Regions from separate parts of the Rhizobium ruizarguesonis genome, predicted to be linked through region 4. Evidence: predicted binding sites of a transcription regulator. Region 4 holds the regulator's gene; each other region holds the start of a gene.

Region 1 (3,701 bases), 400 kb from region 4:
CGCAGGCCCGCATCGTCCATGTCATCGGCACGACGGGCTGTTCGGACGACGACAATGCCAGGATCGCCGCAGCGGCCCGCCATGCCCGCATCGTCAAGTCGGGCAATATGAGCCTCGGGGTCAATCTGCTCAGTGTGCTCGCAGAGCAGGCAGCGCGTGCGCTCGATCCTGATGACTGGGATATCGAGATCCTGGAAATGCACCACAAGCACAAGGTGGATGCGCCGTCCGGCACCGCCCTTCTTTTCGGCGAGGCCGCGGCAAAGGGGCGCGGCATCGATCTTGCCACGAAATCCGTCCGGGTGCGCGACGGCCATACCGGCGCCCGCGAAGCGGGCACTATCGGCTTTGCGACGCTACGCGGCGGCTCCGTCATCGGCGAACATTCCGTGCTTTTCGCCGGAGAAGGTGAAATCGTCACCCTGTCGCACAGTGCGGCCGACCGCTCGATCTTTGCGCGCGGCGCCATCAAGGCGGCCCTTTGGGCGCGCGACAAGAAGCCGGGTCTCTATTCCATGCTCGACGTGCTCGGGCTTTCTTCCTCATAACGATACTACGGAGGCATATTCATGAGCGGTACCCTCGTCCTCGTTCGCCACGGCCAGAGTGACTGGAACCTGAAGAATCTCTTCACCGGCTGGAAGGATCCCGATCTGACCGAGCTCGGCGTCCAGGAAGCCAATGCCGGCGGGGCGGCGCTCGCCGAATACGGAATCAAATTCGACGTCGCCTACACCTCCGTGCTGGTTCGTGCGCAGCACACGCTGAAGCTCATCCTCGACAAGGTCGGCCAGCCCGATCTCCTGACGATCCGCGACCAGGCACTGAACGAGCGCGACTACGGCGACCTCTCCGGCCTCAACAAGGACGATGCACGCGCCAAATGGGGCGAGGAACAGGTGCATATCTGGCGCCGCTCCTATGACGTGCCGCCTCCCGGCGGTGAAAGCCTGCGCGACACCGGCGCCCGCGTCTGGCCCTACTACCTCACCGAGATCCTGCCGCGCGTGCTCAGGGGCGAGAAGGTGCTGGTTGCCGCTCACGGCAATTCGCTGCGCTCGCTGGTGATGGTGCTCGACAAGCTGAGCAAAGAAGGCGTGCTCGCCCTCAACCTCGCGACCGGCGTGCCGATGGTCTACAAGCTGAAGGCGGATTCCACCGTCGCATCCAAGGAAGTGCTCGGCGACATGTCGGGCGCGCATTAATCTTGGCTGATCTTTCCCCGCTTCGGCGGGGAAAGGCGCTCAGTTCTCGATGGTGAACTGTACCCGGTCGGCCGCGAAGCGGCTGATCGAATATTGCACCGGCACACCCTCAAGGTCGGTATTCATCGCCTTGGCGATCAGCAGGATCGCGCCGGGGGTGAGTTCGAGGTCGGCCATATCGGCTGCACTCGCATGGGCGGCCGTCACTTCGGTCGTGGCGCGGACGTAATCTGGCAGGCCGAGTTCGGCGAAAGCCTTGGTGATCGATTCTTCCGTCCGGTAGGCCTGACCGATACCGGCAAAGCGCTTGGCGGGAAACCAGCTCGTCGCCCTTGAAACCGGCCGCTTGTCTGCCTGGCGCAATGTTTCCAGGCGGATCACCTCTTCTCCCGGTTTCAGGCCCAGCCAGCGGGCGATCTCGGCACTCGCTTCTTCCTTCGCCTCATCGAGCAGAAGGCCGCGCATTTCACGCGCCTGATCGCCAATGCCGGCAGTGAAGCGCGTGCGCCGCGTGATCGGAAAATTCAGCCGCTCCTTGCGCTCGATCAGCGTGCCGCGACCTTGTACCGCACGGACGATCCCCTCCTGCGCTAGTGCCGCCAGCGCACTGCGCACCGTATGCCGGTTGACGCCGAATTGCAGCGCCAGCATGGTTTCCGGCGGCACCATTCCCGTTTCGTCATAGGCGCCGCTGCTGATCGCCTCGCGAATCCGATCGGCGATCTGGCGCCAGAGCGCCACGCCGGTTTGCCTTTGCACCTGCTTCAATCCCGCCATTCCGCCCCTGCCCACCATTTCACGCCGCCGATGTCACACGCTTGTCACGACATCGATTTAGAGCTAAGTATATCTTGTATAGTTGTCTATATCAATAGACATTTAGAGGGAAGCGGCGATGATATCAGCAGACAGGACAGACGCTGCGTCACAGACGGCATCCGGGCGCAAACGCGCCGCCGATCTGCTGGCGCGCGCGGAGCGTAGCGAACTCTCAGCGGTCTTCGATGCGCTGCCGGAAAAGCCTGTGGCCCATCAGGTGCGCGGACCGGAGACCGGGCTGGTCATGGTGCGCGGACGCATCGGCGGCGGCGGCGCTCCCTTCAATCTGGGCGAAGTGACCGTGACGCGGGCGACGGTCCGGTTCGACACCGGCTCGGTCGGCCATGCACAGGCGCTCGGCACCGACCGCGAGAAGGCCAGGCTTGCGGCGATCTTCGACGCGCTCTGGCAGGAGGATGCGACAAAGGATTTCGTCGAACAGGCACTGCTTTTACCGATCGCCGAACGGATCGCCGATGCCGAACGCCGCAAGGCGGACGAGACGGCGGCAACCCGCGTCGATTTCTTCACCATGGTGCGGGGAGACAACTGATGGGCCTGAAGACAGAAGCTTTGACCGGCGGCTTTGCCGTCCCGGTCTTCCATGCCCAAAGCGTCTTCAAGATGCTGATGGACGGCATGGCCCGCCCCGGCACGATCCAGACCGTTCAGCCCGACGTCGCTCCGCCGGCACCGCTCGGCATCGCCGCCGGCACGATCGCGCTGACGCTTTGCGACCACGACACGCCCGTCTGGCTTTCCCAGGGACTGGCGAGATCCGCCGTGCCGGAGTGGCTCGGCTTCCATACCGGCGCGCCGCTGACGACCGAAAAGGCCGAGGCGCGCTTTGCCTTCACCGAGGCCGGCACCGCGCTTTCCTCCTTCGGCCTCTTTGCATCAGGCACGCAGGAATATCCCGATCGCTCGACGACCCTCATCATTGAGCTCGCCGAACTCGAGGGTGGCCGCAGGCTGGCGCTGATGGGTCCCGGCATCCAGAGCGTGACGGAGATCGCGCCTATCGGCCTGCCGGAGACCTTCCTGCGGCTCTGGACCGAGAACCGTGCGCTCTTTCCGCGCGGCGTCGACATCGTGCTGACATCGGGCAGGCGTTTCCTCTGCCTGCCGCGCACCACCAAGATCACAGCAACGGAGATCTGAGCTCATGTATGTTGCCGTCAAGGGTGGCGAGGCTGCCATCGCCAATGCCCACCGCCTGCTCGCCGACCGCCGCCGCGGCGACCGTTCGCTACCGGCGATCGGCATCGAACAGATCGTGGCGCAGCTGGCGCTCGCCGTCGACCGCGTCATGGCCGAGGCTTCGCTTTTCGACCGCACGCTCGCAGCACTCGCCATCCGCCAATCGCGCGGTGACATGATCGAGGCGATCTTCCTGCTGCGTGCCTACCGCACAACGCTGCCGCGTTTCGGCTATTCGAAGCCGCTCGACACAGCTGATATGACGATCGAACGCCGCATCTCGGCGACCTACAAGGATCTGCCGGGCGGCCAGCTTCTTGGGCCTACCTTCGACTATACCCACCGCCTGCTCGATCCCTCGCTGCTTTCGGACGAGGCAGTCGAGACGCCCGCTCAGCGCGCCGCCGAGACCGGCCGCGTCATGCGCGTCTCCGAGATCCTCGGCGAGGAAGGCCTGATCGAGGCCGACGGCGACAT
Region 2 (3,701 bases), 2.0 Mb from region 4:
TGGCCAGCGTCATAGGCGCGCTCGGCGATGAAAGGCGAATGTTCAAAGACGCCGCCGAAGCGGGAGACGAAATCCTCGCGCGACACCATCAGAGCGCTTCCGGCTGATGGTGCTTGTGCCAATGCTCGGCGATCTCGATGCGGCGTGGAATCCAGACATTGTCGTGCTTCAGCACATATTCGATGAAGCGTTTCAGCGCCGCTGCCCGGCCGGGACGTCCGACGAGGCGGCAATGCAGGCCGACCGACATCATCTTCGGGCTGCCGGCCTTGCCTTCCTCATAAAGCGTGTCGAAGGCGTCTTTCAGATAGGTGAAGAACTGATCGCCGGCGTTGAAGCCCTGCGGCGTTGCAAAACGCATGTCGTTGGTTTCGAGTGTATAGGGGATGATCAGGAAGGGTTTCCCGTCGACGCCCTTCACCCAGTAAGGCAGGTCGTCGGCATAGGAATCGGAGGAATAGAGGAAACCGCCCTCCTCCTGCACCAGTCGAAGCGTATTGTCGGAAGGCTTGCCCTGGTACATGCCGTAGGGCCGCTCGCCGGTGAGTTCGGTGTGCAGTCGCACGGCTTCGAGGATATGCTTGCGCTCCAGATCCTCGGGAAAATCCTTGTATTCCAGCCAGCGGTAGCCGTGGCTGGCGATCTCCCAGCCGGCCTCCTTCATCGCGGCAACGGCCTCGGGGTTGCGGGCCATCGCCAGCGTCACGCCGTAGACGGTCGCCTGCACCTTGAGATCGGTGAACATTCGCCAGAGCCGCCAGAAGCCGGCACGCGAACCATACTCGTAGATCGATTCCATGTTGAGGTTGCGCTGTCCTGGCCAGGCGGCCGCGCCGACGATCTCCGACAGCAGGTTTTCGGAAGCCGCATCGCCGTCGAGGATCGAGCTTTCGCCGCCTTCTTCGTAGTTGATGACGAACTGCACGGCGATGCGTGCCTCGTCCGGCCATTTCGGATCGGGCGTCAGACGCCCGTAACCGACGAGATTGCGCGGATAAGTCTCGGATACCATCAAATCACCTTCTGAAAAGACGGGGAACGGTAGCATCCGCAGCCGGAATGTCGAGACGGAAACTGCTCGACCAGATTTTGTCTTGGCAGCGCAAGGCCTTAGCTCATCGGCATCCTTAGGCGATCCTGCGCGCGCTGACCTTACCCATCGGATGCAGCGAATGAACGCGGAAAGGGCCGCCCGTGCCCTCCTCGATCATCAGCGCCACGTTCGAAACCGTGACAGGCTCGCTCAGGACAGGCTCGAAGATCGTCCGCAGCACCGGCTCGATGCGCGGCATATCGATCATGTTGACGGGGCCCGTCACCGGCATATGAAAGCGGAACTCCTCCATCACATAGGGATTGCCCCAGCGATGCAGATTGGCAAATTGCGTCGCCGACAGCCCGTCCGGATCGCTGCGTTCAATCTCGGCCTCGCTGAGCGGTGCGCGGAAACGATCGAATTCCTGCACCAGCGCCGAGGCAAGATACTGGATCTGCTCGCAGGGAACACTCGGCAGCAGGCTGTAGAAATTGCCGAGCCGGGCGACTTCGATACGCGGAATCTGGAAGGGAACGAAAGTCCCGGAAAAACGCATCAAATCGCGCAGGAGTTGCGATTCGGACATGTCGTGGGACAGATGAAACGGCGCCTTCAAAACGCCGTGAAAACCGTAGCGCCGGGGCACGGCGGTATGGAAGGCGATCTCGTGAATGCCGAGGCCACGAACTGCCGGAGGCTCCATCATATCGCCCGAAAACACATTTCGGCCAAGCCAATTGGCGGCCACGAGCGACAGCGGGTCGCTCGCCGGGGGCGTGAAGCAAATGGCATAGCGCATGCAATTTCCTCCATCAAGGAAATGAGCGCCGTCCAGATCCGGCGCTGTCGATGCGCAAGCAGATAGGTGATTTGCATGACAGAATAACGAAACGCAGCGGCGCCGAATTCACGTTTAACGTGAAGCCACCGCGATGTGGCTTGAAATAGCGAAGCTTTCCGGCAGCAAAAATCCGCAGTCTGTATCGCCTGCGATACATATCGTCGCCTCCGCCAGCCTGTGGGCGAGCCCGAAGCTGACCTTGAAGCCGCCGGTCAGCGCGATCAGGCGCCGGTGATCGGGATGGCGGCCGATCATTGGATCTCGGTCGATCGCCTTCGGGCGAAGCCCCGCCCAACGCTCGACAACGGGGGCATCGCGAAGGGTTGGCACGATGCCGCGCGCCGCCTCGATCAGCACGTCGAGCTGGGCGTCGGTCGAGGTGGGATCCTCAAAACGGTTCTCGCTGGTGCTGCCGATTGCCGCGTGCCCGCCCTCGTGCGCGACGACATAGAGCCCGTCGAAGAAGATCGTCGGCAGCGCCGGGTCGATATCGGCTTTCAATAGCGCTGCCTGCCCCTTGACCGGCTGGCCAAGCGGTTGTTTCAGCCCCGCCGTCAGGCCCTGCAACAACGGAAAGGATTGATGACCGGCAGCCAGGATGCAGTGACCGAAAGCGATGGTTTCACCGTTTATTTCGGCCGTGCCGCGATCGGGATCGAGATCGGCGATCCCGGCATGCTCTCCAATTCGCACATGCCCTGCTCGCCGCAGGAAAGCGACGAGCACCGCAATCAGCGAGCGCGGCGCCACGCGGGCAGCGAGCGTGTCGTGCACGAAGCCGCTCTCGCCGGCAGACGCCTCGATCCAGCCGTCCACATCAGGCCTGTCGAGCACATGCCAGTAGAAACGGCGGTCGCCCGCCCGCCAATGGCGTTCGGCATCCCGGGAGTGACCGAGCGCTATTTTGTTGAGATGCGGCTTCGGCAGCGGGATCACCCGCCCGGACCTGGTATAACCGGCGGAAAGCCCCGTTTCGGCTTCAAGCGCGGCGATCTCAGCTTCGAGCGAGACCAGTGCATCGAACTGGAACTGCTTCTTCTCAGACCACCGGTCCGGCATATGCGGCATCAGCGCGCCAAGCAAGCCGCCGCTTGCACCTTCGCCCAATCTGCCGGCGTCAGTAACAAGAGTACGGATGCCCCGGCGCTCGGCATGGACGGCCGCCCAGAGACCCATGATGCCGCCGCCGACGATCAGCAATTCGTAGGACGATTGACCTGAGACCGGCGCAGGACTATCGGCTTTTTCCATGACAGATGTGAACCCCGATCAGATTGGCGCGGGCGCGCCGCAGCCGCTCGAATGGCGCGACGGCGATATGCCCTATTCCACAGCCTTTGGCGATCATTTTTATTGCCAGACCGATGGGCGGCTGGAATGCGGCCATGTTTTTCTCGCCGGCAATGGCCTGCCGGAGCGCTGGAACGGGCGGCAGAAATTCCTGATCGGAGAACTCGGCTTCGGCACCGGCCTGAACTTCGCCGAAACCTGGCGGCAATGGAAACTCCACCGTGCAGACAGCCAGCACCTGCATTTCATCTCCTTCGAACTCCACCCGATGCGCAGCGAAGAAATCGGCCGGGCGCTGTCGCACTGGCCGGAGATCGATGCCGAACGCGAGGCGCTGACGGCGACGTGGCCGCAAACACCCACGGATACCATCTCGCTCGATCTCGATGGTCAGACGACGCTCAGCGTCGTCTGCGGCCATGCCTTGGACGGCGTCGCGGCAGCCAAGCCCGGCTTCGACGCCTGGTATCTCGACGGCTTCGCTCCGTCGCGCAACAGCGATATGTGGTCGGAGCAGTTGATGCGGCTCGTCTG
Region 3 (3,701 bases), 410 kb from region 4:
GACCATGATGCCGCGCTCGGCTCCGGCTCCTGCGTGGGGTTCGTGCGACATCGTCATGCGACACGGCGTCCTTGGCGCCAGACCGAGCGTGTCACCGGCACGCCGTGCGAACGATGGACGCGAACGAGATCGGCGCGCAGTCCCGTTGCGATCCGGCCGCGATCATCGAGGCTGACGGTGCGGGCGGGTGTCGACGTCACCATGGCGATCGCCTTCGGCAGGCTGATGCTCTCGACCTCATCGGCGAGGATGAACGGCGCATGCAGTAGGCTGAGCGGCACGTAATCAGAGGAAAGCACATCGAGCACCCCCATTTCGGCAAGGTCGCGGGCGGCGATGTTGCCGGAATGGGATTTGCCGCGCACGATGTTCGGCGCGCCCATCAGCACGCTCATGCCATGTCCGTGCGATGCCCGGGCGGCGTCGAAGCTGGTCGGGAACTCGGCCAGGCGCACACCGTTGTCGATCGCCTCGTCGACATGCGAGAGCGTCGCATCGTCATGGCTTGCCACGGTGATGCCGCGCTCGGCGCAGACCTTGGCGATGGCGTTGCGGTGCGGCGTCGAATTGCGCGCCGATTCTGCCTGGCGCTTGGCGACGAAACGCGCAAAAGCCTCGTCGCTCAGGCCCCGCTTCTTCTGGTAGTAGAAGACATATTGATCCATCGTCTGGAACTGACGCTGGCCGGGTGCATGATCCATCAGCGAGACGAGCCGCACATGCCGGTCGTTTTCGAAGTCGGCGAAATGTTCGAGCACATTGTCGGCCGAGACCTCGCAGCGCAAATGAAGCAGGTGCTCGGCACGCAGCCTGCCTTCCTTCTCCGCCGACTGGATGGCATCGGCCATCTCGCGCATCTCGCCATGTTCGAAGCCGCCGTCCTCGTCCGCACCCATGCGCAGGCAGTCGAACACAGTGGTAATGCCTGAGGTGACGATCTGGGCGTCATGCGCCTGGATGGCGGCGGTCTTGTTCCAGCGAATGCCGGGGCGCGGCTGATAATGGCCTTCGAGATGATCGGTGTGCAGTTCGACAAGGCCTGGGATGACGTAGTCGCCTTCGAAATCTTCGCCGGCTACCGAGTTACCCCCGGAGATGTCGGCGATCTTCCCGTCGCGGATGAGGATCGAGCCTAAGAGGATGTCATCCTCGAGAACGATGCGGGCGTTGGAAAACACGGTCTCTTTGCTCATGTCGTCAAGTCTTTCAGCTTTTGGCGCCGGCAAGCGGCAGCCAGGAATGAATTTTGAACGGGGCACCGCGCGTCTCCTCGATGAAGACGGCAAGGCCGGAAATCGAAAGCGGTCGGCCGGTGAAATCGGCAAAACGCTCGGTCAGGATCGCTTTCATTACCTGAGCACGTGTCTCGGGCACCTGGCCGCTCAGCGTCATGTGAAAGCCGAAATCCTCCATGACGTAAGGATAACCCCAGCGCTGCAGATGGGTGCGCTGGCTGTCGCTGAGCTTCTCCGGGTTGCGCCGCGCCATATCGGCCTCGGAAAGCGCTGCCCGGAACGGTTCGAACGACCTTACCACCTTCGCGGCGAAATCCTGAAGAGGTTGATGAAGAGAACCGGGAACGAGAGCAAAAAAACGGCCGAGCTGGCCGAGCACGAGTTCAGGAATCTCGAAGGCTTGCGTGCGCTGAGCAAAATCCTCGGCGACGGCCATGAGATCTTTCTCGGTGACCGAGGAGGCGAGCGAAAAAGGCGCCTTGATCGTGGCGTGAAAGCCGTAGCGGCGGGGGTCGGCGGTCAGCTCGAATTGCTCTGCCGCACCCAGTTGCGCATATTCCGGTGCCGGATAGGTCTCGCCGGTGAAAGCATTGCGACCGAGCCAGAGCGAGGCCGCGCCGGTCAGGGGATCATCCTTCGGCGGCGAGAAATAGAGAGCGTAGCGCAAGGCTTTTATCCTGGAGATCGTCCAAACGGGGAGGGCACTGTGCAGTGATTTGGCGGCGAACCGCAAGCAGGTTCCCGGCTAAAAGATTTCCGTGACAGAATGATGATGACGTCGCGCCGCCACCGCCTTTGATCGATGGATCAGTGGGTTTTCGTGCCCATCAGCCGGTGGCGCAACGCGTTCGAGGCGGTGTCGAATATGAAGACGACGATCAAGATCAGAATGACCATGTAGGCGACGTTTTCCCAATTGGCGTTGGTGCGCATGGCCTCCCACAGTTTCAGGCCGATGCCGCCGGCGCCGACGGCGCCGATAATGGTCGCGCCGCGCACGTTCGATTCCCATTGGTAGAGCGTCTGGCTGACGAAGACGGGAACGATCTGCGGCATAATGCCATAACGATGAACGAGCACGGTCTGAGCGCCTGTTGATTTGATGCCTTCGCGCGGCTTGTTGTCGATATTCTCGAGGCCTTCCGAATAGAGTTTGCCGAGCGTGCCGGTCTCGGTGAGGAAGATCGCACCGCTGCCGGCAAGCGGGCCCGGGCCGAAGGCGCGTGTCAGGAACAGCGCCCAGATCAGCATATCGACTGAACGCAGGAAATCGAAGAAGCGCTTCAGGATCTGATTCAGCAGGCGGTTCGGCGTGATGTTGCGCGCTGCCAGGAAGGCGAGCGGGAACGCGGTAAGCGCGCCGAGCAGCGTTCCGAGGAACGCCATGACGATCGTCTGGAAAAGCTTGGTCCAGACGTCGCCGTGCTGCCATTCGCTGTTGTTCCAGATGTCGTCGAAGGCGAGCGACAGATTGGATTGGTCGGGCTTGATGCGCGGGCCGGAGACGATGAGGCTGACGACCTCGCCGACCGGCTTGTCGAAGAAGGACGATTGCGTGTCGAAGACGAAATTCGCCCAGCCGATGAAACGTTTGCGAATCTTCACCCGGTCGACTGATATGCTGACATTGCCGGCAAAGCCGAGATCGGCCAGCACGTTGTCATCATAGACCGTCATCCAGCCGGGTACCGGTCCGACGACTTTCGGCGCACCGCCGAAAACGTCCACCGGGACGCTGACGCCATACGCGGTGACGATCGTCTCGCTCTTCGAGACGGTGACGGTGCGGCTGGTGCCGCTGATCGAAACGGTGATGCTGCCGTCGGGGTTGTTGACCAGCCAGTCCGGATTCGGATTGTCGCCGAGCGGCGAGAAACGCGGATAACGGATGTCGATCGAGCCGTCATCCCCAATGCGGAATTCCGGCTGAACGTCGTAGCTCACCCATTGGCTGAGATAGATGCCGACGCGCTCCCAATGGGCTTCGGCGAAGAGCTTGGGCAGATCGAAGAACCAGACGGCATAGAGGCTGTAGAGCAGCGTCGCGATGAGGATCATCAGCCCGCCGAAACGCTGGCGGAACGACTGGTGGAAATATTCCGGATAGCGCGTTTCTATCTCGTGCATACGGTTTGCGTCGATCACCGTCATGGCGGCCTCAATGTTGCAGAAGGAAGGCGTGCTCGCCGACCAGGCGGCGGCGCAGCCATGCGGAGAACTGGTCGACGGCGACGATCGTCACGAACAGCAGAAGAACGAGCGCCACCGTCTTGGCGCCGAAGCCGCGCGAGATCGAAAGTTTCAGCTCCTCGCCGATGCCGCCGCCGCCGACGGCGCCGATAATGGTCGAGGCGCGCACGTTGATCTCAAGGCGCAGCAGCGCATAGGAGGTGAAATTCGGCAGCACTTGCGGCAGGGCGGCAAAGCGGACGCGCTCCCACCAGTTGGCGCCGACGGCTTTCATGC
Region 4 (3,701 bases):
CATGGTCGCCTTCGTCGCCAACGCGCCGACGACACCGCTCGATCCCTCGACGGCTCTGCCCGTACAGGTCTATATGTGGGCCAACGAGGCCGAACGTGCCTTCGTTGAGCGTACTTCGGGTGCCATCATCGTCCTGCTCCTGTTCCTGATCGTCATGAACATGGGCGCCATCCTCTTGCGTCGTCGCTTCGAGCGCCGCTGGTAAACGGAGTTAAACATCATGAATATGTTGACGGAAGCTGCAGTTGAAAAGGCGCTGGATCGCAAGATGAGCAACGTCCCTTATAAGATGATCGGAAAGGAAGTCTCGGTTTACTACGGCGAGAAGCGCGCGCTTTTCGATGTGAACCTGAACGTCCGCGAAAACACGGTAACCGCCCTGATCGGCCCGTCCGGCTGCGGGAAGTCGACCTTCCTGCGGTGCCTCAACCGCATGAACGACACGATCGACGGCTGCCGCGTCACCGGCAAGATCACGCTTGATACCGACGATATCTATGATCCCGATATCGACGTCGTCGAGCTTCGCGCCCGGGTCGGCATGGTCTTCCAGAAGCCCAACCCGTTCCCGAAGACGATCTATGAAAACGTCTCCTACGGCCCGCGCATCCATGGCCTTGCCAAGTCGAAGGCCGACCTCGACCAGATCGTCGAGACCAGCCTGCAGCGCGCCGGCCTCTGGAACGAGGTCAAGGACCGCGTGCACGAATCCGGCACTGGCCTGTCGGGCGGCCAGCAGCAGCGCCTCTGCATTGCGCGCGCCGTCGCCGTCAGCCCCGAAGTTATCCTGATGGACGAGCCCTGCTCGGCGCTCGACCCGATCGCCACCGCCAAGGTCGAGGAGCTGATCCACGAGCTGCGCGAGAACTACACGATCGTCATCGTCACCCACTCCATGCAGCAGGCCGCGCGCGTTTCGCAGCGCACCGCCATGTTCCACCTCGGCAATCTCGTCGAGGAGAACGACACCGACAAGATGTTCACCAATCCCGACGATCCGCGCACCCAGGACTACATCATGGGTCGCTTCGGTTGATTTTGGCGACACCAAGCCTTCCCGTTATTCGAGGATAAAGCCCCATGGCATCGACACATATTTTTTCTGCCTATGATGATGACTTGAAGTTCCTGTCCAGGCGGATTTCCGAAATGGGCGGCCTGGCCGAGCAGATGGTCAGCGAAGCCGTGCGCGCTCTTGTCAACGGCGATACCGCGCTGGCGCAGAAGGTCATCTCCGACGACGTGATCCTCGATCACGCCGAACGCGAAATCGGCGACAAGGCGATCGTCACCATCGCCCGCCGTCAGCCAATGGCTTCGGACCTGCGCGAAATCATGGGTTCGATCCGCATCGCCGCCGATCTCGAACGCGTCGGCGACCTCGGCAAGAACACCGCCAAGCGCGTCATCGCCGTCCAAAGCACCGGCGTTCCCCGCAAGCTCGCCCGCGGCCTTGAGCATCTGTCCGAGCTGGCGCTCGTCCAGCTCAAGGAAGTGCTCGATGTCTACACCAATCGTTCAGCCGACAAGGCAAATGCGATCCGCGAACGCGACAACGAGATCGACGCGATGTACACCTCGCTGTTCCGCGAGCTCCTGACCTACATGATGGAAGATCCGCGCAACATCACCAGCTGCACGCATCTTCTCTTCTGCGCCAAGAACATCGAGCGCATCGGCGACCACGCCACCAACATCGCCGAGACGATCTTTTACATGACGACAGGCGCGCAGCCGGAAGGCGACCGTCCGAAGGACGACAGCGCCAACACCGTCGGCGCGGTCACCGAATAACCGCCCACACCCCGCCGCTTGCGTGCGCGCCCATCCGGGCGCGCAAGAGGTCGCAGCCAATTCTGATTTTGCGCAGGATGCATTGCTTAAATCACCCCCGGTTTAAGGATCATGCGCGAGGAGACCGACACGCATGATCCCGAGAGTTGCAGTTGTTGAAGACGAGGAAGCCCTCAGCGTGCTCCTTCGCTACAATCTCGAAGCGGAAGGCTTCGAGGTCGATACCATCCTTCGTGGCGACGAAGCCGAAATGCGGCTTCAGGAGCGCACGCCCGATCTGCTCATCCTCGATTGGATGCTGCCCGGCGTCTCCGGCATCGAGCTTTGCCGGCGCCTGCGCATGCGGCCGGAAACCGAGCGCCTGCCGATCATCATGCTGACGGCGCGCGGCGAGGAGAGCGAGCGTGTCCGCGGGCTGTCGACAGGCGCCGACGATTATGTCGTCAAGCCCTTCTCGACCCCCGAGCTTGTTGCCCGCGTCAAGGCGATGCTGCGCCGCGCCCGTCCCGAAGTGCTGTCGACGGTGCTGAAATGCGGTGACATCGAGCTCGACCGCGAGACCCATCGCGTCCATCGCAAGACCCGCGAAGTCCGCCTCGGCCCCACCGAATTCCGCCTGCTGGAATTCCTGATGTCGTCGCCAGGCCGGGTCTTCTCCCGCTCGCAGCTGTTGGACGGCGTCTGGGGCCACGATATCTATGTCGACGAGCGCACCGTCGACGTCCATGTCGGCCGCCTGCGCAAGGCGCTGAATTTTTCCAACATGCAGGACGTCATCCGCACCGTCCGCGGCGCCGGTTATTCGATGGAAGCCTGAGGGCTTTTTCGTCATGCTCGGGCTTGTCCCGCTGCTGTCGGTTCGCGGCGATGGACTGCCCCTCATCCGGCTGCCGCCACGTTCTCCCCGTAAACGGGGCGAAGGGGATATGCCGCGACCTCTCCGTTCCCCACAACCTTTTGCAGGGCACGTCCCCTCGCCCCGTTTACGGGGAGAGGGTTAGGGTGAGGGACAGCCATCCCCGCAACGAGCGCTCCCATCCACGCGCACAAAAAAACGGGCCACTCGGCCCGTTTCTGCATTCTGACGATGGTCAGCCCGCTCAGCTGGCCCGCGCTGCTGCCCGGCGGCGTTCGTTGACCGGCTGGTAGGCAAGCTTCTGGTGATAGCCGCAATAGGGCGAATTGTCGGGGGATTCGCAGCCGCAGAAATGGAAGTCGTCCTTCAGCGGATCGCCGACCGGCCACTTGCAGGTGCGTTCGGTCAGTTCCGTCAGGCCGAGGCGTCGGGAAATCGGCACGACCACGTTGCCTCTCGGCACGTATTCCATTTCCTCGATCGTTTCGATCTCGATCTCTTCCTTCAGCATGGTCGCGCCCTGCTGGCGGGTAACGGTGCGGGTAGTGACCCGCGAGGCGTAGTTCGGCGCGCGCGGCGCCGAGGTATTGCGCTTCGGCGTTCGTGCCGCGGTGTTGGTGCCGCCGGCCTTGGCACGGCCGGGAAGGCTCAGCCGGTGCACTTTGCCGATGACCGCATTTCTGCTGACCCCGCCAAGCTGCGCAGCGATCTGGCTGGCGCTCAGTCCTTCGGCCCAAAGTTTCTTGAGTTTCTCGACCCGCTCGTCTGTCCAGTTCATGCCCTGTCTCCACCTTCTGCGTTGGTGATGGCAGAATCCCTCACCGTTGTCCCGGGAGCTCCGAAACAAGAAACGCTTGATCAATTTTGGTGACTAGTTCCGCCGCATGCAGTCTAGTAATTGAACTTTAACCTAGTGTGAGGCTGACTCCGTGACAAGAGTCGCATGAATCCGGATGAATCGAATTCGTAGTTTTCCCCAACTTGCTGCCCCTGCGTGGCATTTCTGCAATAATGCCTGTTGAAGACTGAAAATGCCGCTGTACACCCTTGC

Evidence for each region. Region 4 encodes PhoB, which activates phosphate uptake and scavenging genes when phosphate is short. Its sites were predicted from a motif close to TGTCATNNANCTGTCAT; they were not measured.
Region 1: a site for PhoB is predicted at 2,014-2,030, ahead of phnF (phosphonate metabolism transcriptional regulator PhnF). Genes of this name have one in related genera too.
Region 2: a site for PhoB is predicted at 1,911-1,927, ahead of J3P73_RS18510 (DUF1045 domain-containing protein). Genes of this name have one in related genera too.
Region 3: a site for PhoB is predicted at 1,994-2,010, ahead of J3P73_RS01075 (DUF1045 domain-containing protein). Genes of this name have one in related genera too.

The regions. Positions count from the first base shown of each region.
Region 1 covers NZ_CP071678.1:245,478-249,178, reverse strand. Annotated here, with positions in the region: gene dapB (4-hydroxy-tetrahydrodipicolinate reductase) at 1-548, shown strand, start outside; gene J3P73_RS01140 (2,3-bisphosphoglycerate-dependent phosphoglycerate mutase) at 570-1,205, shown strand; gene phnF (phosphonate metabolism transcriptional regulator PhnF) at 1,245-1,982, opposite strand; gene phnG (phosphonate C-P lyase system protein PhnG) at 2,101-2,577, shown strand; gene phnH (phosphonate C-P lyase system protein PhnH) at 2,577-3,185, shown strand; gene J3P73_RS01120 (carbon-phosphorus lyase complex subunit) at 3,190-3,701, shown strand, end outside.
Region 2 covers NZ_CP071678.1:3,731,991-3,735,691, forward strand. Annotated here, with positions in the region: gene uraD (2-oxo-4-hydroxy-4-carboxy-5-ureidoimidazoline decarboxylase) at 1-89, opposite strand, end outside; gene puuE (allantoinase PuuE) at 89-1,012, opposite strand; gene J3P73_RS18510 (DUF1045 domain-containing protein) at 1,128-1,835, opposite strand; gene J3P73_RS18515 (NAD(P)/FAD-dependent oxidoreductase) at 1,950-3,128, opposite strand; gene mnmC2 (tRNA (5-methylaminomethyl-2-thiouridine)(34)-methyltransferase MnmC2) at 3,127-3,701, shown strand, end outside.
Region 3 covers NZ_CP071678.1:235,413-239,113, forward strand. Annotated here, with positions in the region: gene phnN (phosphonate metabolism protein/1,5-bisphosphokinase (PRPP-forming) PhnN) at 1-57, opposite strand, end outside; gene J3P73_RS01070 (alpha-D-ribose 1-methylphosphonate 5-triphosphate diphosphatase) at 54-1,193, opposite strand; gene J3P73_RS01075 (DUF1045 domain-containing protein) at 1,207-1,902, opposite strand; gene phnE (phosphonate ABC transporter, permease protein PhnE) at 2,043-3,386, opposite strand; gene phnE (phosphonate ABC transporter, permease protein PhnE) at 3,394-3,701, opposite strand, start outside.
Region 4 covers NZ_CP071678.1:645,495-649,195, forward strand. Annotated here, with positions in the region: gene pstA (phosphate ABC transporter permease PstA) at 1-205, shown strand, start outside; gene pstB (phosphate ABC transporter ATP-binding protein PstB) at 221-1,036, shown strand; gene phoU (phosphate signaling complex protein PhoU) at 1,081-1,794, shown strand; gene phoB (phosphate regulon transcriptional regulator PhoB) at 1,928-2,611, shown strand; gene J3P73_RS03170 (GcrA family cell cycle regulator) at 2,895-3,428, opposite strand.